2 linked regions of the Teredinibacter purpureus genome follow. The protein of the gene in region 1 binds, or shares a complex with, the protein of each later gene. Links are inferred from orthologs where the notes say so. Each region holds a gene or a part of one and is shown on either strand. Other genes may lie near its edges. The genes, in order: tsaE and tsaD.

Region 1 (11,985 bases):
CTCGAGTAATCGTATGCTGTACAACGCTATTAGAACCACCATTTTTTTCCCAAGCCACAAAAGAGCCTGCGGGAGGGGTTTCATAAAAATAGGACTTAACGCCATTAAATATGGCCGTAGCGAGCTTTTTTCTATGAGCAAAAGTATTGAGTTTTTTAGCCTCTCCAGGGTTGGAGATAAAACCCGTTTCGACCAGAATAGAAGGCACATCAGGGGACTTAAGCACAGCAAAACCAGCCTGCTCTACATGTGGTTTGTGTAATCGCGTAATTTTACCCACCTCTTTCAATACGCGATCGCCCACGTCTAAACTATTAGCTAGCGAAGCTGTCATCGATAAATCGACAAGTACACCCGCTAACGTATCGTCAATGTTTTCGAGGTCAACGCCGCCTACACCACCAATTAAGTCGGCTTCATTTTCTTTTGATGCTAAGAATCGTGCCGTTTCAGAGGTTGCACCACGGCGAGACAATGCAAACACCGATGCCCCTTGCGCCTTAGGGTTTTTAAACGCATCGGCATGAATAGAAATAAAAACATCCGCTCGCACACTCCTCGCTTTATTTCGGCGTTCACGCAGCGGAATGTAGTAATCCCCAGAACGCACCATGTGCGCTTTATAGCCGGGTTGCGCATTTACCATGCGCTCTAACTGCTGGCTGATTTTGTAAACAATGTCTTTTTCGTAGATTTTTTTAGGGCCCAATGCGCCGGGATCTTCCCCACCGTGCCCGGCGTCAATCGCTACAATAATATCGCGTCGTCCACTGTAAGTAGTAACAACTTGTTCAACCGTTTTAACCGTTTCGGTTTTCGCATCATAAAGATCAACAACCAAACGGTCAGGTTTTTCTCCATGTTTCGCCAGTATAAACGTACGCGGCTTAACGTCAGTACTAAGATCCAAGACAACCCGCAAGTTGTTACTGTGTTTACCAAAGCGCAACTGTTTAATGGGTGTTGACGAAAGATCGATATCCTTCGACAACACCTTGCTCGTAGAACCTGCAATATCGACTACAATTCGGTCAGGCTCTTTAAGCCGAAAAACCGAGTGTTCTACCGCTGCGCTTAAGTCAAATACTAATCGCGTATGATCCGGCGCTCGCCACAATCGCACACTATCGATATTAGCGGCCATAGCCGAAGAACTTAATAGAAACAGCAGCTGAACAAACGCCAATAGCGCCCAAGGCACACATTCCACTTTCAGCGTATTCAACAGCACCACTTCAGCGCCCTCATGTATTGTTATTTTAACCCATACTCTGCACGATTTTTATGCCGCGTGCGGTGTGGGCACACACACTCAACGCTCTGCCCTCGCCCTGCGGCGTAAAGGTGGCCGTTAGATCTGGCGCGGGCAAAAAACCTTCTCCTCTTGTCGGCCACTCGATTAAACAAATGGCATGCGTCTGGAAATAGTCCCGTATCCCCATGTATTCCAATTCTTCAGGGTCACCCAAACGATACAAATCAAAATGAAAAACCGAAGCATCTTCAAATTCATACGGCTCGACCAGAGTATAAGTTGGGCTCTTAACCGCACCTGAATAACCAAACGCATTGAGAATACCACGGCAGAAGGTAGTTTTACCCGCACCAAGTACACCGTCTAAATTGATAATAGCGCCGCCGCGCAGATGCGCGCCGAATAACCTTCCAACGGCTACCGTCGCAGCCTCATCGACCAAAGAAGCGTCAAAGATTATCGACGCAGATATTGAAATACCAGACATTAATTTAATAACTCTCGAATATAGGGGATTAAATCCGACGCCAACAAACCTCTTTCACCACCCTCTTCGGCCGCTAAATCGGCTGCGTCACCATGCACACAAACGGCAAGGCAAGCCGCGTCGAGAGCCGTAAGCCCCTGAGCCATTAACGCCGCTATAACGCCGGCTAAAACGTCGCCCATCCCACCCGATGCCATACCGGGGTTTCCCACATCCGCAAGATAAAGCTGGTGGCCATCGGTTATTACCGTACCGGCTCCTTTTAATACTACAACCCCCCCGTAACGTTTTTGCAGCTCACTCACAGCTAAAAATCGATTATTCTGTATTACCTCAACACTACAACCAAGCAATCTGGCGGCTTCACCAGGGTGAGGCGTTAGCACCCAATTATCGCGATACGCGTTCGGCAACACTCGCCCTTGCGCCATAATATTCAAGCCGTCTGCGTCAACAACTAGAGGTAAATCTGCCTGCACGGCTTGCTGCAACATTTGTTCAGACCATGGTGACTGCCCCAACCCCGGCCCTACCGCCACAACACTAGGGAAAGCCATTAACGGCTCCAATGCCTGACCCGATGCAACACCGGTAACCATCGCTTCTGGTACGCGCGATAAAATAGCGTTCACATGGATTGGTTGTGTCGCAACACTGGTTAACCCCGCTCCAGAACGCGCACAGGCTTCTGCCGTGAGAGTCACAGCACCGCCGTACCCCGTGTCGCCACCAATCACAAGCACGTGGCCAAACATTCCTTTATGGGCATCGGCAGGTCTAGCCTGCAGTAGAAGCTTAGTCGAGTGGATAGTCACCCTTTGGCAGTCGGCCTGAATGGTAGACCATGCGGCCTGTAACGCATCTTGGCTGCCTTCTTTGCTGAGGCCCAAATCATCAAAAACCACCTCCCCGCACAACTGAGGCCCCCGGCCCGTTAGCAGACCCGGCTTACAGGCCACAAACGTAACCGTTAAAGTCGCCGCAATCACAGCGCTCAAAGTGCCACCGGTATCGCCGTTTAGGCCCGATGGCATATCAACAGCTACAACCGGTACCCCCATCCCATTAATAGCGTCTATTGCCGCCTTAACCTCTGCTCGAAGCTCTCCCTTTAAGCCTGTGCCAAGGAGTGCATCAACAATGATATCGGTGTGTTCCTGTAAGAAAGCGCTCGACCAGTCTTGCACCTCGACAACCCTCACACCTTCTTGTATTGCGAACCGATAAGCCCGAGCCGCATCCCCTGTTAGGGCCGAAGGAGAGCATAGCGATAAAACCGCTACATCCATTTCCCTACGCATTGCCAGCGCAGCCATAACATAACCGTCGCCGCCATTATTACCACTGCCGCAAACGATTCGTACCGACTCGGCGTTAGGCCACCGCTGAATTAACGCATCGAAAGCAACGCGGCCTGCGCGCTTCATCAGTTGAATACTTGCGATACCCGTAACATCGATCGCGAGTTCTTCTAGTTGGCGCACGTGTTCAGCGCGAAAAAGTTGGTCGGGCAGTGTAAAATCACTCATAGCAAGTTCGGCTCAATTAGTGTGGCCGAAATTATACGGAATGTTGGCCATACTCCCAAAGCCAATTCGCACACTCAATCGAACTGAATCATTATGCAAGGCTATAACCCTACCCCAGAACAGATGCTCGCACTCGCCGCGCTAGCCGAAAAAATCCAACTCTGGGCGCGAGAGCTAGGTTTTCAGCAAATAGGCATATCCGACGGCAATCTTTCGAGCGAAGCTGAGCGACTAGAAGAGTGGCTCGACGAAGGGTACAACGGCACAATGGCCTGGATGGCCGAACGGCAAGAGATGCGTAAGCAACCAGAAAAGTTGCACGAAGGCACCCGCTGTATTATTTCCGCTCGAATGGACTATCTCCCCGATAGCACAGAACAGATCAAAATCTTAAAATCTCCTGAAAAAGCGTACATCTCTCGATACGCATTAGGGCGAGATTATCACAAGTTGATTCGAAAACGTCTCGCCAAAGTGGCCGAAAAAATTAACGCTGAAGCGTGTATTATTTTTCCCGACCAACCGGCACATCAACGACCTTTCGTCGATAGCGCGCCAGTTCTAGAGCGTCCGCTTGCCGAAAAAGCCGGCCTTGGATGGGTAGGCAAACACACACTACTCATTAACCAGTATGCGGGAAGCTGGTTTTTCCTAGGTGAAATATTCACCGATCTGCCGTTCCCCACTAATACGTTTACTGCCGAAAATAAATGCGGCGATTGCGAAGCCTGCCTTAAAGTTTGCCCAACCGCCGCATTCCCCAAGCCCTATCAGCTTGACGCACGCCGATGCATTGCCTACCTAACCATCGAAAACAAAGGGCCAATCCCTCAAGAGTACCGCGCGGTAATGGGCAACCGCGTATTTGGTTGTGATGACTGCCAAGCCATTTGCCCATGGAATAAGTACGCACAACCTAGCGGCGAAAAAGATTTTCAACCACGGCACGGCCTAGCCAACAGCGATTTACTAACGCTTTTCTTATGGAATGAAGACACGTTTTTAAAAAATACCGAAGGCTCGGCAATTCGCCGCATTGGCTTTGAAGGCTGGCAGCGTAACCTCGCGATAGGCCTTGGCAACGCACCGCACTCAAACGAGATTATTCAAGCGCTACGCAGCCAAAAAAATACTGCCAGCACATTAGTTGCCGAACACATCGACTGGGCTTTGGCGCAACAACTCAACCCGCAGCGCAAACGACCACGAAAATTACAGCGTTAGACTTTTTTGACAGGATAGGAGAACGCAGCTAACACGCACGCCCCACTCACCGCGACCGCTAAAATCACAGCTAAAGTCACCGCGCTCATATGATTGTCGATAAGCACACCAAACAACAATGGCGATAATGAGGTAGACCAAACACCAAATGACGATGTCATTGAACGAATACTACCTAACCTCCCAGTTCCGTATACTTCCGCCCATAACGCTCCAGTAATGGGACCGCTACAACCAATCGACATACCCAGTAACGCCAACATAACGCCTGCGACAACCGGCCCCTCTAAAAAGGCAACGGCAAGCATCGCCAATAATAAGGGCAGATTATAAAAAGGCAGCAATCGAGCAGCGCTGTAGCGATCGACCAATAAGCCTGCAACCAGAGATGCAAGCCAATGCACAACACCATAAACAACAAAGCTTGCCGCAAATACGTCCATTGACCATTGCTTTTCAAACAAAAAGAACGATTGATGTATGAAAATACCCGTCACCACAAACGGTGCGGCAATCACAGCAGGCAACACTCGCCAGAAACGTCCATCGGATAATACTGCGCCTCGGCCTTGATCCTCTGCTTGCTCACTTGCATCGCGTACAACAGGCGAAAACTCATACCCTCTGCGCTTTGCGCTAGACAGTAAAAAGTAGCTCAACGGCAAAAATACGATAGCAATAAAAATTACAATAACAATCCAACTATTTTGCCAACCCCAATACGAGATAAGCAACGTAGCGGCAAGCGGTAGTAATATTTCACCAACAGGCACGCCAGAAGCCGCTACACTAATTGCCTTACCTCTATGACCCGAAAAACAACGCGCCATGGTGGTAACACCGGTATGCGGTAACAAACCTTGGCCACACAACCTCACCATAAAAAATGCACACCCCAACCACCAAATATTGTCGCTAATCACAAACAGCAAACAACCAAACATCAAACCAAAGGCCACAAAACTGGTAAAGCGCATGAGCGGCCATCGATCAATATACCCTCCTACCAACATTAAACTCGTTCCTGCAAGCAATGTAGCGACGGAATACACCAATCCATAACGCGAGGCCGAAAGCTCTAGCGACTGTTGAATGCTAGCGCCGTAAGTGCCGAGAAAAAATGATTGCCCAAAATTGCCCATAAACACGGCAAGAAAACCAAAAGCCAGCAAAAACTTACCCTTCACAAAAAATTGATTATTGGTGTGCACGAAATACCTCGCCCCTGCAGGATTTGAAGAGGCGGGCATTATATAGAAGAAAGGAGAGCGCTATAGCGGAAACGAAGAAAATTATGCTGGGTCGTTAATGCGCGATAAAATATAGCTAGTGCCGTAGTTCAAGCATTGACTTCATATTAATCGAACCGTCACTCTCCAGTACGCCGTACTGACTTTGATCGGCATTCACAACAACAACAACAGCATCTTGAAATAACGGCCGTCGAACAAAGGCCAACTGCCAACCAAAGCTTTCCATATTGCGCAGCGACATCACTTGGTCATCGTTAATGTACTCAGCCACATTCATGGGAATTGGCTTACTTTGGTCCCTGCGCTCACGTCGACTTTCAGGTTCGGCCACAGCAGCCGTTACCGATGAGAGGTCAGACTCGACTACAGAATATAAAGGTACAGATGAATCGGGAAATTGCATAGGTCTCATTCCTTCGAGCTAGTAACAATGAAGCTCGTAACAATAAAATAACCGCCAAAAAAACCGATTACCCAGCCTCAATAACATCAATGTCGAAGATTGAGATTAATCGTTAAGTCGGTTTGTTACTTTAAGCTTCGTCCTGATATGCAAGCTTGTCAAAAACCTGCTTGCGCTAAAAACCTCCTTTATAAGACCAAGGAAGAATATGGAATAACAGGTGCAATGATACACCTGAAGGAAAGAATAAAAGCGGCAATAGATGACAGTGCTTAGACCAACTTTTAAGCAAGCACTTTAACTTGCAGAAGGAAAAGATCTATAGATAAAAGAACGCGTCAACGGTATGACGCGTAATTATCTATTGGCGAATAAAATGTTCGCGATAGTGCTTTAGTTCCGCGATTGATTCACGAATATCGTCTAGCGCTAGGTGAGAACCTTGCTTGGTAAACCCGTCAAGAACGTGGGGCTGCCAACGAGACGCCAACTCTTTTAACGTGCTTACATCAATGTTGCGATAGTGAAAATAATTCGCTAATCGCGGCATAAAACGTTGTAAAAATCGCCGGTCTTGCCCGATCGAATTACCGCACATTGGCGACTTTCCTTCAGGCACCCAGCCTGCGAGAAAATCCAACGTTGCCTGTTCAGCCGCGGACGTAGAAACCTCGCTCGCTTTCACCCGTTGCGTTAATCCTGAATGCCCATGCTGCGTGGTACACCACTCATCCATTTGATTCATTACCGCATCAGGCTGATAAATGGCCATAACGGGCCCTTCAGCAAGCGTATTGAGGTTCGCATCAGTAACAACTGTAGCTATTTCGATGATGACATCATGCTCAGGAATCAATCCGGTCATCTCCAGATCAATCCAAATAAGGTTGTTTTCGCTGTTAGCCATAGTTTTTTCCATTACAATGCAACTTCCGAATTCTAGCAGCTCGAAGAGGAAGTTCCCATTAGCAGGCACACCCCCCGACCCTCACACCTCATATCTCTGCGTGTTCGTGAGCCAAATGATCAGACAGGCTCCACGATAACACGCTCCCTATTGGCCACTCATGACCAAGCGTAAGCTAAGCCAGCAGCAATCTCGACGAATCGAAGAAAACCAAAAGAAACGCCGAAAGAATGCTGACAACGAAGGCCGTTCTAGCGCGCCCGAGCAACACGGAACGGTTATAACCCGCTACGGAAAGCAAGCGGATATCGAGACCGCAGATGGCACTCTATGGCGCTGCTATCTGCGTGCAAACTTGGGGGAAATCGTTACGGGCGACAACGTTATCTGGCAGCAAGAGGACGATAATTGCGGTGTTGTCGTTTCTGTAATGCAAAGCCGTAACCGCCTACAAAGGCCCGATAGCTACGGAAAAATGCGCGATGTTGCCGCCAATATCGATCAAGTACTTATCACGCTAGCCGTAGAACCCGAGCCTCACGCAGGGCTTATTGATCGCTACCTCGTAGTCGCCGAAAATTTAGACGTAAAACCGGTATTACTTCTCAATAAGGCCGATTTACTCGGCGAGCCTGAGAGCTGCTCTATTCAACAACTGCTACATCAGTATAAATTACTCGGTTACGACGTTGTGCTTGCGTCTTCGAAAAGCGAACACGGGCTAGATACCCTAAAAGTACATTTACGCAACGTCACCAGTATTTTCGCGGGACAATCTGGCGTCGGTAAATCGTCCATTATTCAACTGTTACTGCCCAACGAAGATATTAAAATTGGAGAGCTTTCAGAACAAATTGCTAAAGGCCGGCATACCACGACCCATTCTAGGCTCTATCACTTCCCTGACGGCGGCAATTGTATCGATTCACCAGGTATTCGTGATTTTGGGCTATGGCACATGAACGTGGACGATGTTATTCACGGTTTTATAGAGCTTCGTCAACGTGCGGGGCATTGTAAATTCAGAGATTGCAGGCACCAACAGGAGCCTGGATGCGCCATTACCTCAGCGCAACAAGACGGGATTATATCCGCCGAACGTTATGAGAGCTTTTGTCGCATCATTAACACCTTAAATGACGTCGATATAAAACCATCGCTATAGCCTTACCACGATCTCTCGCACATGCTTCTCCACAAGGATCTTTATGCTCAACCCGCTTTTGCCGCCCGTTATAGAACCGGTTGAACTCCACCAGTATCTAGACGCTAGAGCCAGCGCTCTGGCTTACAACACACAAGCCTTACCGCCCATTTGTATTATTGATTTAAGCTCCGAGCAATCTTATCGCGCTGGCCACATACCTAACGCCGTCTATCTTCCCCCAACCGCGCTACTATCAGGTCGCCCGCCTGCGCCAGGTAAAATACCGCCGTTAGCGCAACTAGAGCAGGTTTTTGGCTATTTAGGCCTTACCTCAAATACACATTTTATTGTTTATGACGATGAAGGTGGTGGCTGGGCAGGCCGATTCATTTGGACATTAGACGTGATTGGGCACCCACACTATTCCTACGTGAATGGAGGATTATTGGCCTGGAAGAAGAACGCTCTAGCAGTGGAACAACACGAGCATAGAGCCTCCGCCACATCACCCGCCCTCAATATTCACTCAGGCGTTATCGCCGAAATTCCCGATATTCTGGCGGAGCTGAACAACAACAATGCCCGTATTTGGGATGCTCGCTCTCCAGAAGAGTTTCGCGGCGAAAAAGTTTTTGCACGTAAAGGTGGTCACATTCCCGGTGCCATTAATTGTGAATGGACACAATTAATGGCACCGCAAAACGGCCACCGAATACGAAGCGATGCAGAACACTATTTGCAATCAGTAGGCTTAACAAAAAAGCACTCGATTATTACGCATTGCCAGTCTCATCACCGCTCGGGTTTTACCTATTTGGTTGGTAAACTACTCGGTTTTAACATTAAGGCCTATCACGGCTCTTGGGCTGAATGGGGCAACCATCCAAACACACCGGTTGAGGAAACAACGCTGTGAAATCTTTTTTATTTGTACTGCTGCAATACATACTCCCCCATCACTTGCTCTCGCGCATTGTAGGGTGGTTTGCCAGCACCGAAATCACGTGGATAAAAAACCTATTCATCCAGCGTTTTGCTGCAAATTTTGATGTCAATATGGCCGAGGCCGCGCAGGAAAGCCTTCTCGAGTATAAAAGTTTTAACGCATTTTTTTGCCGAGCCTTAAAGCCCGAAGCACGACCACTGGAGGAAGAAGAAAATGCTTTATTATGCCCCGCTGACGGCGCTATTAGCCAAGCAGGCACTATTAACGGCAATACAATTTTCCAAGCAAAAGGAAAATCATTTTCGACCACAGCATTACTGGGGGGTGACGAAACTTTGGCTAAAAAGTTTGAAAATGGCCAGTATTGCACCGTATATTTATCCCCAAAAGATTATCACCGCGTACACATGCCCATAAGCGGCACCCTCACCGATATGATCCATGTTCCCGGCGCACTCTTCTCCGTCAACCCAACGACCGTGAACAACGTAGACAACCTTTTCGCGCGCAATGAACGCGTTGTATCCATCTTCGAAACGGACGTTGGGCCCGTTGCTGTAGTACTCGTAGGCGCAATGATCGTTGCCTCTATCGAAACAGTATGGGCTGGCGAAATCGCGCCTCGAGGCAATAAAGTGACACGCCAGCAGTACGGCGAACACCCCCCTATTTCACTTACCCGCGGTAGCGAGATGGGGCGATTTAAACTAGGTTCAACCGCCGTGTTATTGATGCCCGAAAACAGTACCAACTGGCTTGAACGTATGACCCCTGGGCGCACCGTCAAAATGGGAGAGCCCTTGGCTACGATAAAAAAACGTCATTAAGCAGGATGCGGGTCGCCAAATTGACAATAAAATACTATCGTCGGCTTTGGTAGGCACTCATCTTTGACTCTGAGCGACCCGATCTATGAATAATTCTGCGAGCACCCCTACGCATAAGCGCTTTCAGCGCATGTGCGCGGCAATTGAATATTTGCGCCTTCACTTTCGCTCGCAACCTAGCGTTGCGAACATAGCACAACAGCTCAACATGAGTTCAGACCACCTTCATCATTTATTTAAGCAGTGGGTTGGCATAAGCCCTAAACAGTTTTTACAGTGCGTCACCGTAGAAAACGCTAAACCAATACTTGCTGAACAGCACTCCTGCATTGAAACGAGCAACGCACTAGGTTTGTCCAGTAGTAGCCGCCTCCACGACCACCTTGTATCACTAGAAGCTGTCACACCAGGGGATATCAAAGCCCGCGGGGAAGGATTAACGTTTTACTTTGGAGAAGGAAATACGCCACTGGGTATTGCTCGACTATGTTGGACCAAACGAGGTATTCACAGCTTAAAGTTTACACGTTATGACGGTGCTGAGCGCGACAACAAACACCTTCGACAACAATGGTCTGCAGCTCGTTGGGAAGAACAACCTACCGAGGCACAACAGTGGTTGAATAGGATATTTTCAAAACCGAGCGTGAAAAACGGAACGCTGAAACTATACGTGCAAGGCACCAACTTTCAAATAGCCGTTTGGCGAGCCCTGCTCAATATACCGCAGGGCACGACGCTTTGTTATGGTGAAGTAGCGGTTAAAGTAGGTAACCCAAACGCCAGCCGAGCGGCAGGCACCGCCATTGGCAAAAATCCCGTTGCAGTGCTTATACCGTGTCATCGAGTGATACGGGAGAGCGGGTTGTTAGGAGGGTATAGATGGGGCTTGGATAAAAAAACCTTACTCCTAGCAAAAGAGTTGTTAATACCATAAAGGTTAAAAGCCCGGTAGCTTTAACCCTGAACGCTTAAACAACCCCAGCAGGCCTTTGCCTTGCTTGCGTTGAATGTATTTATCGCGAATACCGGCCACATCTATGTCATAAGCGCCCGGCTGTAAATCTTGCAAAATTTCAATACGCTGTATTTCAGACGGATGGTACTTACCGGAATCTAATTTTGCTTGTTTATCGCGCTCTTCTGCCGCTAAATTAACTAATTCGGGCGCACGCAATAGTTGCTTGTAAGCATCTAGAACGACCATTACGACAGGCTTCAAACGTCGATCAAAATTTTGCTCAACCACAACACCCACTTCGCCCGTAGACAATTCAACTAATGTGCCTGTTGGGTATAAACCAATCGCCCGAATAAATTCTACAACCAATTCTTCTTGAAATTCCACTTCCCGTAATTCATACAGTCTCGCGACAGCTTTAGACGGTGATAGCGGATGCCCTTCACCACGCGGGTTCACCGTTTCATCGTAAAAAGTGACAATACCCGCAATCTTACCCAGTAAAGGAATTTTATCACCGCGCAAATGCTGCGGATAACCACTGCCATTTACGCGTTCACAATGCGTTTTAACAACGGACGTTACACGCGGCTGAACATCGGGCAGCTTACGTAAAATTTCTACACCGTAATCGATAAACTTCTCATACGCCTCTTGCTCAGTTTCGCTACGCTGTTTTTTCTCAAGCAAATGCCGGGGCAAACGTGTTTTACCAATATCTTTAAGGAGTACCCCCATCGCCAAAACATCTAAATCTGCTTTAGGCAGGCCTATATGTCGACCAAATAAAATGGCCCAAACCGCCGAACGTACGGCATGAGAATAGGTGTATTCGTCTTTATCGCGAACGCGGCTTAACCACGTAAAAGCATCGGGGCTGCGCAGCACGCTATCGACCATTTGGCTCGCCACACGCTTAGTTTCATTTATGGGCACATGATGATGATCTTGATTAACATGCCCCATGACGCTGCCGACCGCATCATACATTTGCTGATGAAGTTCGCGTGCAGGGCCAATTTCTTTTTCGAGAGGATCAATTTCGC
Region 2 (11,749 bases), 560 kb from region 1 along the record:
CATTATTGACTATCTCGTATTCGCTAAACATTATATTGCGCAATGTGAGGAGCGCCACGGAGTTGATGCCGTAGAAGAAATGCTGGATTCCTGCCACGCACTTATGAATTACGGTGTGGACCGCTATAAACGGCCCTACCCGCTTTCAACCTACGAAGAAAGTGAACGTCAGCGAGAACGTGAAGAATACTTACAAAAACAGGTCAATGACTTATGGAGAACAATACCCGCGAGTGAAAAATCACCTCACTATGGTGATAAGCAACGATTCCCCTCAGAACCGCAAGAAAACTTGCTCTATTTCTTTGAGAAAAATTCCCCCTTACTCGAGCCTTGGCAACGAGAAATAATTAGAATTGTGAGAAAAATTGCCCAGTATTTTTACCCACAACGCCAAACTCAGGTAATGAACGAAGGATGGGCCTGCTTCTGGCACCACTTATTATTAAACTCTCTCTATGATAAAGGTCAGGTCACTGACGGCTTTATGCTCGAATTCATGCAATCTCATTCCAGCGTGATTTATCAGCCACCCTACAATAGCGACTATTATTCGGGTATAAACCCCTACACACTTGGTTTTCATATGATGACCGATATTCGCCGTATCTGCGAACACCCTACAGAGGAAGACAAAAAATGGTTTCCAGATATCGCCGGTTCAGACTGGAATAAAACCCTTAATTTCGCGATGCGAAACTTTAAAGATGAGAGTTTCATTTTGCAATTCCTCTCACCATCACTGATTAGAAAACTGCGGTTATTTACCATTCTCGATGATGACAGAAAGGATACAATCGAAGTCGTCTCTATTCATGACGATACGGGCTACAAGCATGTTCGAGAAGCGTTATCTGCACAATACAACTTAGGCGACAGAGAACCTAACATCCAAGTGTTTGATGTCGATATTCGCGGCGATCGATCGCTCACGCTTCATCACTATCGGTTCAATCGACAACCGCTCGATGAGAAAACCGCCCATGAAGTGCTAAAACATGTGCACCGTCTATGGGGTTTCAATGTTCACCTACAATCCATTGAAGATGAACACACCAAGCAAGAATTCCACTGCCCAGATTTATCCGTCAATCTACAAGACGACTTATCATAACATCGCTTTTTCCAGCGCAAACTAATGTGCCTTACCACGCGTGACAACTGCCCATAGCCCACCGTGAGTAATACGAATATTTTTAATGCCCGCGCCAATCGTTTGAAAAACACCTTGATACAGACCCAGTGAAAATAACACCATCGCGCTGCCTATAATCGTTTTGAATGTAATCACCTCTTGTGCAAATACAGCGCCTATCGACAACGCTAAAACGGGTGTTAACAATGGAATGAGTGAAACAGAAACCATTGAACAATGACGCAACACATAGAAAAATAACGTATGCCCAATAACGGAACCCGCCACAGAAAGATAACTCAAACCCATAATCGATTTAGTATCGATGTCCGTAGGGATTTCACCATCCAAAAAAAACCACGTTATGACAAATGCGGGGGCCGACAACACTAGAACCCCCGTTGATTGCCGTAACGGCCCGACGCCCCCTCCTACCAATTTCACCAGTACCGAACTAAACGCAAAGAGTATCGACGAAGCCACCATTCCAAGGACACCAAGAACCGCATCATGACCTAAGGCTATTTGATCGTAATGCAGTACATAAAGCCCTCCTACCGCAATCCCTAGCGCCACTATTCTTGCAGGATTAAATACATTCTCTTTCGTAAATATCAACGAAAAGAATCCCACAGCAAACGGATACAAACCCAAAATAACAGCCATGAGCCCTGATGAGATATACTGAGCGGCCCAATATATAATTAACATATTGGGGTATAGCCCTATCATGCCAACCAAAAATGCCCACCAATCACTGCGTTTTTCGATTAAGCGAATGTTTAAAATTGCGAGTAAGGTAGCGCAAATAACCAACGCAAAAACCATTCGTAAGCTCACAGAGGTAACAAATGCTAAACTACTATTACTCCACTGAATAGCCAGTGGCGTTGTAGCCCAAATAAAAACAACAAAGATGTAAGCCAATATTACAGGCATGAGTATTCCCTCACCCGTCCAGTAAATAGCGGGAGTGACTGAAGTAATAAAAAAATATTTAAAGCCTAAAACGACAAAGGCCGCAGTTTTTACGCTGCGGCCTTTGTGGAATGAGTATTTAAATCTAACGTTTACTTATCCGGCACGCACAAAAAATAACAACGCAAGACCCACACAGAGTGTGCCTCGATAATCGCTACAAATTTTGCCGCCATGAAAATCATATTTATCTCGTAGTAACTGAAAATACTTTATATTAAACCTAAATTAAAATTCAAAAAAAACAACACATTTAATAATTCTTACTCGCAAATAAATGCACATATGTGGCAATGCTCTACGAGTTGATTTAGAGTGTGCGATATATATTGATATACGTCAACCGCAAATACAAAAAATGAACTGTTATTTAGTCGGCGGCGCCGTTCGCGACGCCTTATTAAACATTAAAGCCCCGGATAGAGATTGGGTGGTCGTAGGTAGCACCCCCGACCACATGCTCGACGCTGGCTTTACACCCGTAGGTAAAGACTTCCCAGTTTTCTTACACCCTAATACAAAAGAAGAGTATGCCCTCGCTCGTCAAGAGCGAAAATCGGGGAAGGGCTACAAAGGTTTCCAATTCTATACCGCCCCAGACATTACTCTTGAACAAGATCTTTTGCGTCGAGACCTTACGATCAATGCAATGGCGCAAGATACGGCCGGTAACATTATCGACCCTTACAAGGGGCAACGAGATTTGGCTGAACGAAAACTTCGCCATGTCTCAGATGCCTTTAGCGAAGACCCTGTGCGTATTTTACGCGTCGCGCGATTTGCCGCGCGCTTCCACTTATTGGGGTTTACCGTAGCGCCGGAAACTATGGCGCTAATGACCCAGATGGTAAAAAATGGTGAAATTGATCACCTAGTGGCTGAGCGTGTATGGAAAGAATTTTCGCGCGCGCTAGACGAGCCGTCTCCCGACGTTTTTATTCGTGTACTGCGCACCTGTGGCGCGTTGGCAAAGCTCATGCCCGAGCTTGACGCGCTATTTGGTGTTCCACAACCCGCCGCGCACCACCCTGAAATAGACACAGGAGAACATGTACTTCTGTGCATGCAGCGTAGCGTTGAACTCAGCCAGCATTCCGAGGTTCGTTTTGCCGCACTTATGCACGACCTGGGTAAGGGGCTCACCCCCCAGCATCAATGGCCCAAACACCACGGCCACGAAGAGACTGGCTTGCCGTTAATCAACGCGCTGTGCAATCGGCTAAGCGTACCTAACCCTCACCGCGAATTGGCATTGGCCGTCGCGCAATTCCATACTCACTGTCACAGAGCCTTTGAGCTGAGCACTAAAAAACTACTCGAAACACTCCAACGCCTTGACGCTTTCAGGCGGCCTGAACGATTCGAACACTTTTGCGTATGTTGCCAAGCCGACGCCCAAGGCAGAACAGGGTTTGAAAGTAGGGCTTACCCGCAAGCCGAATTTTTTCAAGCCGCGCGTCTCGCAATGAGTACCATCGATACCAAAGCCATTGCGGCACAAGGCCACAAGGGCGCGGCATTTGGAGAAGCCTTACACAAAAAACGATTATCGCTACTAGAATCGTTCAAGAAAAATTATAAGGTGAAGGAATAATGAACAACCCCGCACCCGTTGCTCTAGTAACAGGTGGCGCCCGAAGAATAGGCGCCGCTATTGTGCAACAGCTTCACACCGCAGGTTATACGGTGGTGATTCATTGCGACCGGTCACTGCCTCAAGCGCACGCTTTACGCGAACAACTGAATACAGTGCGCGCTAACTCCGCTTTCGTCATTCAAGCAACACTCAGTGGCGCCAATACTGCACAGTCTATCGCACACGATCTATTACTGGCGGTAGGCCGGTGTGATCTCTTAGTCAATAACGCCTCGAGTTTTTTCCCCACACCTCTCGAGAGTCTCGACGAAACCGACTGGGATGCCCTATTCAACTCAAACGCAAAAGCGCCTTTATTTTTGTCGCATGCGCTGCGCCAACCGCTAAAACAGGCCAACGGCTGCATTATTAATATTGCCGATGTGCACGCCCACCGGCCACTAAAAAATCACACTATTTATTGCATGGCCAAAGCCGCAAACCTAATGCTTACACAATCTTTAGCGTTGGAGTTTGCACCGCATATTCGCGTAAACGGAATTGCCCCTGGCGCCATATTATGGCCAGAAGATTCAGACGGAAATTTAATTGAGAACCCCGCAAGACTAAACTCTATCCCACTCAAGACCATAGGTGGCTGCACCGTTATCGCCGATGCGGTGCAATTTTTGGCAAAACACAACAACTACATTACCGGGCAAATACTGAATATTGATGGGGGAAAAACCTTGCAGCAATAGCTGCGAAAGGTAGGGAACCGCCTATCGAATATAGGCGGTACAGGTAAAAACCTACCAGCTTCTATACCTTCTCCAAGGTTGTGAGGTACACCTTAGAAGAGCGTAATTGCCGACCTAAGGCATTGCTTTTACAAAAGCGTGAAAACTACGCTGTGATGCAATGAGCCACTCTGGGCGCGCTGCCCCTTCACCAGCATCAGACAAAGATTCATGGTAAGCCATCAAACGCTGAAGAGTATCTTGATCTTTTGTATCCGTATCGACCATAAGCACGTGAAACCCGCTGTTAAGCAAGTCTTGGAAACGTTTAAATTCGGCGCTACGCACCTGAATGCCGTAAAACCCTCCTTCCCATGTTGAGAAAAAAAACAACACCGCGGCTAAAAATACAAACGGAAGCCAGTCAATCGCTGTTTCAGCTTTGTAGACAAATCCAATAAGCACAACGATAACGGCTAGCGATGCACCAATCGCGGCGCCAACAAGCCCCGAACGAAGAATATCTAAGCGCGCAAAAGGATTAACTTCATGAAGATGTCGTTTTTCCAATTCAGCATCTTGCTGACTAAGAATGTGCACCTGTTCTTGAGAATACCCAGCATCAAACAAATCAATTTCAGCTTTTTCAATATCGGTTAAGTCATTACTCACATAATAGTAACGTCGCATAGTTGCCTCCAGAAAGGTTTTCTCGTGATCAAATAACAATGTTATTTTTCACATATTTGAAAGGTATACGAGAAAACGTGTTCGCGAGATTAAAGGTATCTGTTTTTAGACACCGGTGCCAGCACACGTTTAGACGGACATATGATAAGCGCTAACGTTTAAAATAACGAAGGGTTATGCCAAATACGAAAAGTGTAGAATATGATGCGCACGGCACAGTGATTTAGCGTTATGGCTAAGTACGACCGTCATTACGGGGCGAGCGATTCGCTAGGGCCGATTTTCATTCACTTCCATTTAAGGGGTTATAAAAAGTGGCTCACTCAACATTCAGCGGAAAAGGTACTACCCATAATTTCTGCGAGGTACTATCAAAACGCTCCCATAGAGCCTTATATGTTTGTTCGCTTCCTGGGTAATAACTATTGGGTCTTAGATCGGCCATTGGCAATAATACAAACGCATTTTTTTTAATTTCATCTCGCGGCAATGAAATACCTTCCCATTCACCTTGCTGCTGGTCATACGTAAGAATATCAATATCTAAGGTTCGCGCGCTAAACTTTGCCGAGGATCTATCCCTGCCATGCTTATTTTCGATGGATTTCAGTACAGAAGATAATTCCCCCACCGACAAAGCCGTATGCATAGCAACCACAAGGTTGTAGAAATTATCACCCTGAAAACCAATCGCTTCGCTTTCATATACCGGCGATAATGCCAACGTACCAAATTCAAGCGCCAAAGATTTCAGCCCAGAGCGAATATTTAAATCCCGTTCAATATTACTTCCAACACTCAACAATACCTCTGCCATTGTGTTTAGCGCTCACCTCTCTCTATACGGATGCCAACACTTTCGGCTCCTCGTAATGCGCCTGGTTTACTAACACTTAGGCACAACCACGGCACTTTAAATTCTTCGCGAATAATAGCAGCCACTTGCTCCGCCATAGTTTCAACCAAGAAAAATTCCGATTCGCCAATAAATGAAATCAATCGCTTCGACACTTTTTTATAGTCTAGAGCATATTGAATATCATCTGTTTCGGCGGCTTTACGGATATCGTGCGCCATTTCTACATCGAGGCGAACCGTTTGCTTAACTTCTCGCTCCCAATCAAAAATACCAATAATAGTATTGATGCGTAAATCGTTAATAAAAACTATATCCATAAACTACAGAGACTCCAAAGTATCTAACGGCCAGCGAGGCATGACATCAACCGCTAACCCCGTTTTTTGGCCTGCGACTAAACGCTGACATCCCGCAAACGCGATCATTGCGCCATTATCGGTGCAAAATTCATGGCGCGCATAAAATACTCGGCTATTAATTTTTGCCAATGCTTCTTCCAATCGCTCGCGCAAACGATTATTCGCAGACACCCCGCCCGCAATAATCAGCGTATTCATATTACATTGCTGCAAGGCTCGCCGACATTTAATGGCGAGTGTATCAACCACGGCTTCCTGAAAAGCAAAGGCTATATCGGCACAGGTTTGATCATCGGGCAACCCGTCGGCCTGAGCATGCTTCGTTACGGTGTTTAACGTAAACGTTTTCAAACCACTAAAACTAAAGTCTAGACCGGGCCTATCCGTCATAGGGCGCGGAAACTTAAATCGCCCCGGCGTACCCTTTTCTGCTAAGCGTGCTATATGAGGCCCACCGGGATAATCCAAATCCATCATCTTCGCGGCTTTGTCGAACGCCTCTCCGGCGGCATCGTCGAGAGACTCCCCCAACAAGGTGTACTCACCAATTCCTTTAACCTCCACTAACTGCGTATGCCCGCCACTGACCAGTAGCGCAACAAAGGGGAAGTCCGGCGGGTTGTCTTCGAGTAGGGGCGCTAATAGATGCCCTTCCATATGATGCACACCAATTGCCGGCACGTTCCATGCGTAAGCCAATGAGCGCCCCACGCACCCCCCCACCAACAACGCACCGATTAAACCTGGCCCGCACGTGTAGGCAATAGCATCGATCTTATTTTGGGAGTCCGTACGATCAAGAATGCTATCGATAAGTGGGATAAGCTTACGAATATGATCGCGGGATGCTAGCTCAGGTACGACGCCACCATACTCGGCATGTAGCTCAATTTGACTGTAAAGGTCGTGCCCAAGTAAGCCGGCCTCACTGTCATAGACCGCTACACCGGTTTCATCACAGGATGTTTCAATTCCTAATACACGCATGTTTCATCTCTTACTGAACAATAAACCCCAATACTGCAGGGCCATAGACCTTAGCCAAAAATTACAACGCCAGCCACACCAATCACAACACCGTAAACAAGCATAGCGATGGCGGTACGTTTTAGGATATAACCTTCTTTATCACCGAGCGCGAGTACAGAAGCAACAGCAACAATATTGTTAATGCACACCATATTACCCATAGCACCGCCCGCCGACTGCAGCGCCAAAATGGTTGTTCGATTAAGGGCGAGGTCTAGCGCAATTGAATCTTGAATACCGGCAAACGTTAAATTGGATATAGTGGCCGAGCCCGAAAAAAACGAGCCCAAGGCGCCGAGGAATGCCGCAAAAAACTGCCAATTGCTACCGGTAATCTCCGCTAGATGCGACCCAATTAACGCAACCGCCGACTGCTCGCCACCCATCATCATTAAATTTACAAACACCAACGCACCCAATAAAGCAACAACCGGCGTTTTCATTTGCTCGACCGTCTCTTTAACAACAGTGCGCGTACTACCGTCTTTAAATAGCTGCAGGGTTAAAAGAGCGATAACACCAAAAGGAAGCAACGACGGAACATATAGAAAACTATGACTCCACGATTCAGACGTATTAAAAATATTCGTGAGCGAAACCACTAGTGCTGCACTTACGGACAAATCGCCCAAACTACCAAGGCCTACGCTTAACACGGGCTCTTTTAACAACAACAAAGGCTTTATACCCAGCTGAGGAACCCGCGTAATAATTAATAACAAAACCGTTCCCCATAGGGGAAAGGTAGCCTTCACTAGCGCTTTAACCGATACACGTGGCGCGTTCTGAGCATCTGTCGCACGATCCACGGCCTCATCGTCAATTTGACGGCCATCACTTGGCGTTTTTTCAAGCCCTATCCCCCATCGCGCTAAGAGTATCGTCAAGATCAACCCAATACCGCCCCCCAATAACGCCGGAAACTCATAACTACTATAAGCAATCGCGACATAAGGTGTAACGCAGCACAGTACACTGAGTACGATAAAGACAATATTGCCCATGATTTTTCGACGATCGACAATAAACATCAAGGCAACGAGCACTATGAATAGTGCCGCGATACTGTTCAACCAAGCCGATTTAATGCCTACCTGCGCCAGCTCAAGCTCGCTTAATGAAACGGCGGAAAGACCGAACCATGTGGGGGTTCCTACCGCTCCAAAAGATACGGGCACACTATTGAGAATCAAACAGAAAATGGCCACCCGAACAGCGGGAAAACCCAGCCCCACCAATACAGGCCCCGCCAATGCTGCAGGTGTGCCAAAACCACTGGCTCCCTCTATTAAAAACTGAAACGCCCAGCCCACTATCATTAGTTGGGCTATAGCGTTGTTGGAAATACTATTAAGCCCAGTGCGAATAATCGCTAACGCGCCTGTCGCTTCCATTGTTCGGAATAAAAAAATAGCACCCGCAATGATTAAAATGGGGGTCCACGCGACCAACAAGCCATCAACGATTACGGCATGCACTTGGTTTGGGTCACGCTCAAAAACCACCAACATTAAGCTATAAAGTACCAAGGCAGAAAGAGGTAGCGCGCGAAAAGATGGCAAGCTATTTTTTTTCGTCATGAGGTAGATGAGCAACACAATCGGAAAATAAGCAGAAAACAACTGAAACATAGGAACAACAATCTCGCATTCGGAGCAAATCAAAGAGCGGGTTCCAGTGCGATTAATCGCCCGAATCCCCACCAAAGTAAAGGCGCATAGACTAAACTATCGCAAGGTAAATTTCCTTATCAAAAATAAGGGAAATCTCTCGGCCTTACCCTAGTGCGGTTGAGGCCTAACTGAATGTATACTCCCCCTCCTTTCCCTACAAAGCTAATTGAGTACGAGACAAACAAATGAAAGTAGCGGTTTTCAGCTCCAAACCTTACGACGAAGAACATCTCACCAGCGCAAATACAGAAACTGGCTTGGAGCTCACATTCCTTGAACCCCAACTGACCGCTCAAACCGTTGCCCTCACCAAAGGCTTCGACATAGTCTGCTGCTTTGTGAACGACGTGATCGATACCGCCGTTGCCGCCCAACTGCAGGAAAACGGTGTAAAACTGGTTGCTATGCGCTGCGCAGGCTTTAATAACGTCGACCTTGATGCCTGTGCTAAACACAACCTACCCGTCGCACGCGTACCTGAATACTCTCCTAATGCTGTCGCAGAGCACGCAGCGGCACTAATTTTGGACTTAAACCGCAATATCCACCGTGCGTTTTCACGCATTAGAGAGAACGACTACTCACTTAGCGGTTTAATGGGTTTCGATTTATACGGCAAAACTGTTGCTATCGTAGGCGGCGGCCGCATAGGGCAGTCAATAATTCGCATAATGAAAGGGTTTGGTTGTCGCGTTATCTGTTTCGATCCCATGCCCTCCGAGGCACTCGTTGAAACCGGCGTAGAGCTCGTCAGCCTCGAACAAGTATGGGCCGAATCAGACATTATTTCGCTGCACTGTCCGCTCGTACGCTCTACCTACCACATTATTAATAGCAATACGCTCAGCCAAATGAAAAAGGGCGTAATGCTTATTAATACCAGCCGCGGCGGGTTAATCGATACACCGGCCATCATTAAAGCCCTAAAAAACGGGCAAGTAGGCTACTTAGGGCTAGATGTTTATGAAGAAGAGGCCAACCTATTTTTCGAAAACTACTCTAACCAAGTATTACAGGACGACATTTTCGCCCGCCTCACAACGTTTAAAAACGTTGTAATTACGGGCCACCAAGCGTTCTTTACACATGAAGCCTTACAAGCCATTGCCGAAGTAACACTCAATAACATCCTTCACTTCGATAAAGGTGAGCTCGATAAAATGTGCTTGGTTAAAACCTAGGTTACCGCGTGACAAATGGCCCTCATGGCGCCAAAGTCGAACCCCAAAAAACGAAAGGCCCAACAGGCCTGAAATTCACACAAAAAGCCCTTGCAGGCACAAGCCTAAGTGTTTAGAATCTCGCACCCTTAGAACTGGTGTGCCTAGGCATGTGGCTGCATCGGATAATTGAAAACAAAACAGGTAAAAATATGCCTTCAGTAAAACTGAAAGAAAACGAACCATTCGATTTTGCTTTGCGTCGCTTCAAGCGCTCTTGTGAGAAAGCCGGTGTACTCGCCGAAGTACGTCGTCGCGAATTTTACGAGAAGCCTACTTCTGTACGTAAGCGTAAAGCTGCTGCAGCTGTTAAGCGTCACGCGAAAAAAGTTCAGCGCGAAAACCGCAAGTTTCAGCGCCTGTACTAAGATCCTGCTACAGCTGCTATTGCAGCTCAGCAACGGTGGTTTTAAGCCACCTTATTGGATTGACTATAAAACGGGACTCTACCGTGGCCAGTGACACAAAAAATCGTATCTCGCAAGCCGTAAAAGATGCTATGCGCGCCAAGGATAAACCACGTCTTGGTGTTTTGCGTATTCTTATGTCGGAATTTAAACGTATCGAGGTCGATGAACGTGTCGAGCTAGACGATGCGCGCGTACTTGCTGTGCTCGATAAACAGGTCAAACAACGTAGAGACTCCGTTAGCCAGTACGTAGAAGCGGGTCGTCAAGAGCTTGCCGACACGGAAAGCTACGAAATAAGCGTTATTCAGGAATATTTGCCCTCCGCTCTTTCGGAAGACGAAATTACGTCCTTGCTCAAAAGCGCTATCGCCGAAACCGGTGCAGAATCTATGCGGGACATGGGTAAAGTCATGGCCATTGTGAAGCCTCAAATGCAGGGCCGCGCAGATATGGGTGAAGTCAGCAAACTCGTTAAAACACTGCTGGGTTAATCAAGTAGTTCTCGTACAGCCACTCATATAGCTCCTTTCCCCTTCCCATACGCTATACACTCTCCGGTATTTTATTTCCGGAAAACCCCTACACGTTTAAAAACCCCACCACGTAATTTAATATCGTTCCCCAGCACCAAAAAACCCAAAACTGGTGCGAAAATTGCTCTTAAACTATTAAACCTACTGTAGCGCTCTCTATACTCGACAAAACCGCACCATGCAGGTGATTACTTGCGCCCCATATTGGGTCACCCATAAGGCAAGGCATAAAAATAGTGCAAACTTATATCGATGACGCCATTCAAGCCCACGGCCTTCCGCCGGAGTTTAAACAAACCGTTGAACATTGGTACCAACCATTAGCTGGCAAAATCGCCGCAAAAGCGAATGCCCAGCACTCGCCACTGATATTGGGTATACAAGGCACACAAGGTAGCGGTAAAAGCACCCTTGCAGACTTCCTTCGTCTTATTCTTGAACATTCATGCCAGATGCGATGCGCAGTGCTATCCATTGACGACTTTTATCTCACTCGTGCCCAACGTCAATCTCTCGCCAAAACAGTGCACCCACTACTCGCCACTCG

The links.
Region 2: the proteins of tsaE (region 1) and tsaD are in contact, whole or in part, in a crystal structure (PDB 6N9A), measured with the Thermotoga maritima proteins. The link is inferred for Teredinibacter purpureus from one-to-one orthologs. Residues at the interface, in WP_004082108.1 of Thermotoga maritima: Leu37, Gly38, Lys46, Lys57, Val59, Lys60, Ser61, Thr63, Phe64, Thr65, Leu66, Met67, Val69, Pro71, Tyr82, Arg83, Leu84, Asp86, Asp88, Phe89, Asp93, Ile128, Asp130, Glu131, Arg134; in WP_004082750.1 of Thermotoga maritima: Cys10, Asp11, Arg49, His50, Leu82, Gly84, Gly135, Gly136, Glu154, Thr155, Leu156, Asp157, Asp158, Ser159, Glu162, Asp165, Lys166, Arg169, Leu170, Tyr175, Lys213, Thr214, Leu217, Tyr218, Gln221, Arg222, Asn324.

What each region holds. Positions count from the first base shown.
Region 1 is NZ_CP060092.1:1,568,237-1,580,221, reverse strand. The notes cover bases 2-3,000. They hold tsaE (tRNA (adenosine(37)-N6)-threonylcarbamoyltransferase complex ATPase subunit type 1 TsaE), read right to left. Parts: upstream 1,743-3,000; coding sequence 1,260-1,742; downstream 2-1,259. Other genes in these bases: H5647_RS07015 (bifunctional ADP-dependent NAD(P)H-hydrate dehydratase/NAD(P)H-hydrate epimerase), read right to left, coding at 1,742-3,000; H5647_RS07025 (N-acetylmuramoyl-L-alanine amidase), read right to left, coding at 2-1,144. Outside these bases: more of H5647_RS07025, read right to left, coding at 1-1; more of H5647_RS07015, read right to left, coding at 3,001-3,271; tRNA epoxyqueuosine(34) reductase QueG, read left to right, coding at 3,365-4,495; H5647_RS07005 (MFS transporter), read right to left, coding at 4,492-5,706; H5647_RS07000 (hypothetical protein), read right to left, coding at 5,822-6,151; orn (oligoribonuclease), read right to left, coding at 6,513-7,058; small ribosomal subunit biogenesis GTPase RsgA, read left to right, coding at 7,219-8,223; H5647_RS06985 (rhodanese-like domain-containing protein), read left to right, coding at 8,267-9,121; asd (archaetidylserine decarboxylase), read left to right, coding at 9,118-9,978; H5647_RS06975 (methylated-DNA--[protein]-cysteine S-methyltransferase), read left to right, coding at 10,064-10,915; H5647_RS06970 (HD-GYP domain-containing protein), read right to left, coding at 10,919-11,985. UniProt on the Escherichia coli protein: Required for the formation of a threonylcarbamoyl group on adenosine at position 37 (t(6)A37) in tRNAs that read codons beginning with adenine.
Region 2 is NZ_CP060092.1:2,134,318-2,146,066, reverse strand. Bases 5,312-8,074 are described here. They hold tsaD (tRNA (adenosine(37)-N6)-threonylcarbamoyltransferase complex transferase subunit TsaD), read right to left. Parts: upstream 7,325-8,074; coding sequence 6,299-7,324; downstream 5,312-6,298. Other genes in these bases: H5647_RS09280 (L-lactate permease), read right to left, coding at 7,375-8,074; folB (dihydroneopterin aldolase), read right to left, coding at 5,942-6,295; folK (2-amino-4-hydroxy-6-hydroxymethyldihydropteridine diphosphokinase), read right to left, coding at 5,439-5,936. Also shown: H5647_RS09320 (SpoVR family protein), read left to right, coding at 1-1,114; H5647_RS09315 (DMT family transporter), read right to left, coding at 1,136-2,074; H5647_RS09310 (multifunctional CCA addition/repair protein), read left to right, coding at 2,472-3,707; H5647_RS09305 (pteridine reductase), read left to right, coding at 3,707-4,450; H5647_RS09300 (hypothetical protein), read right to left, coding at 4,565-5,119; more of H5647_RS09280, read right to left, coding at 8,075-8,997; H5647_RS09275 (2-hydroxyacid dehydrogenase), read left to right, coding at 9,225-10,220; rpsU (30S ribosomal protein S21), read left to right, coding at 10,412-10,627; H5647_RS09265 (GatB/YqeY domain-containing protein), read left to right, coding at 10,711-11,160; H5647_RS09260 (phosphoribulokinase), read left to right, coding at 11,439-11,749.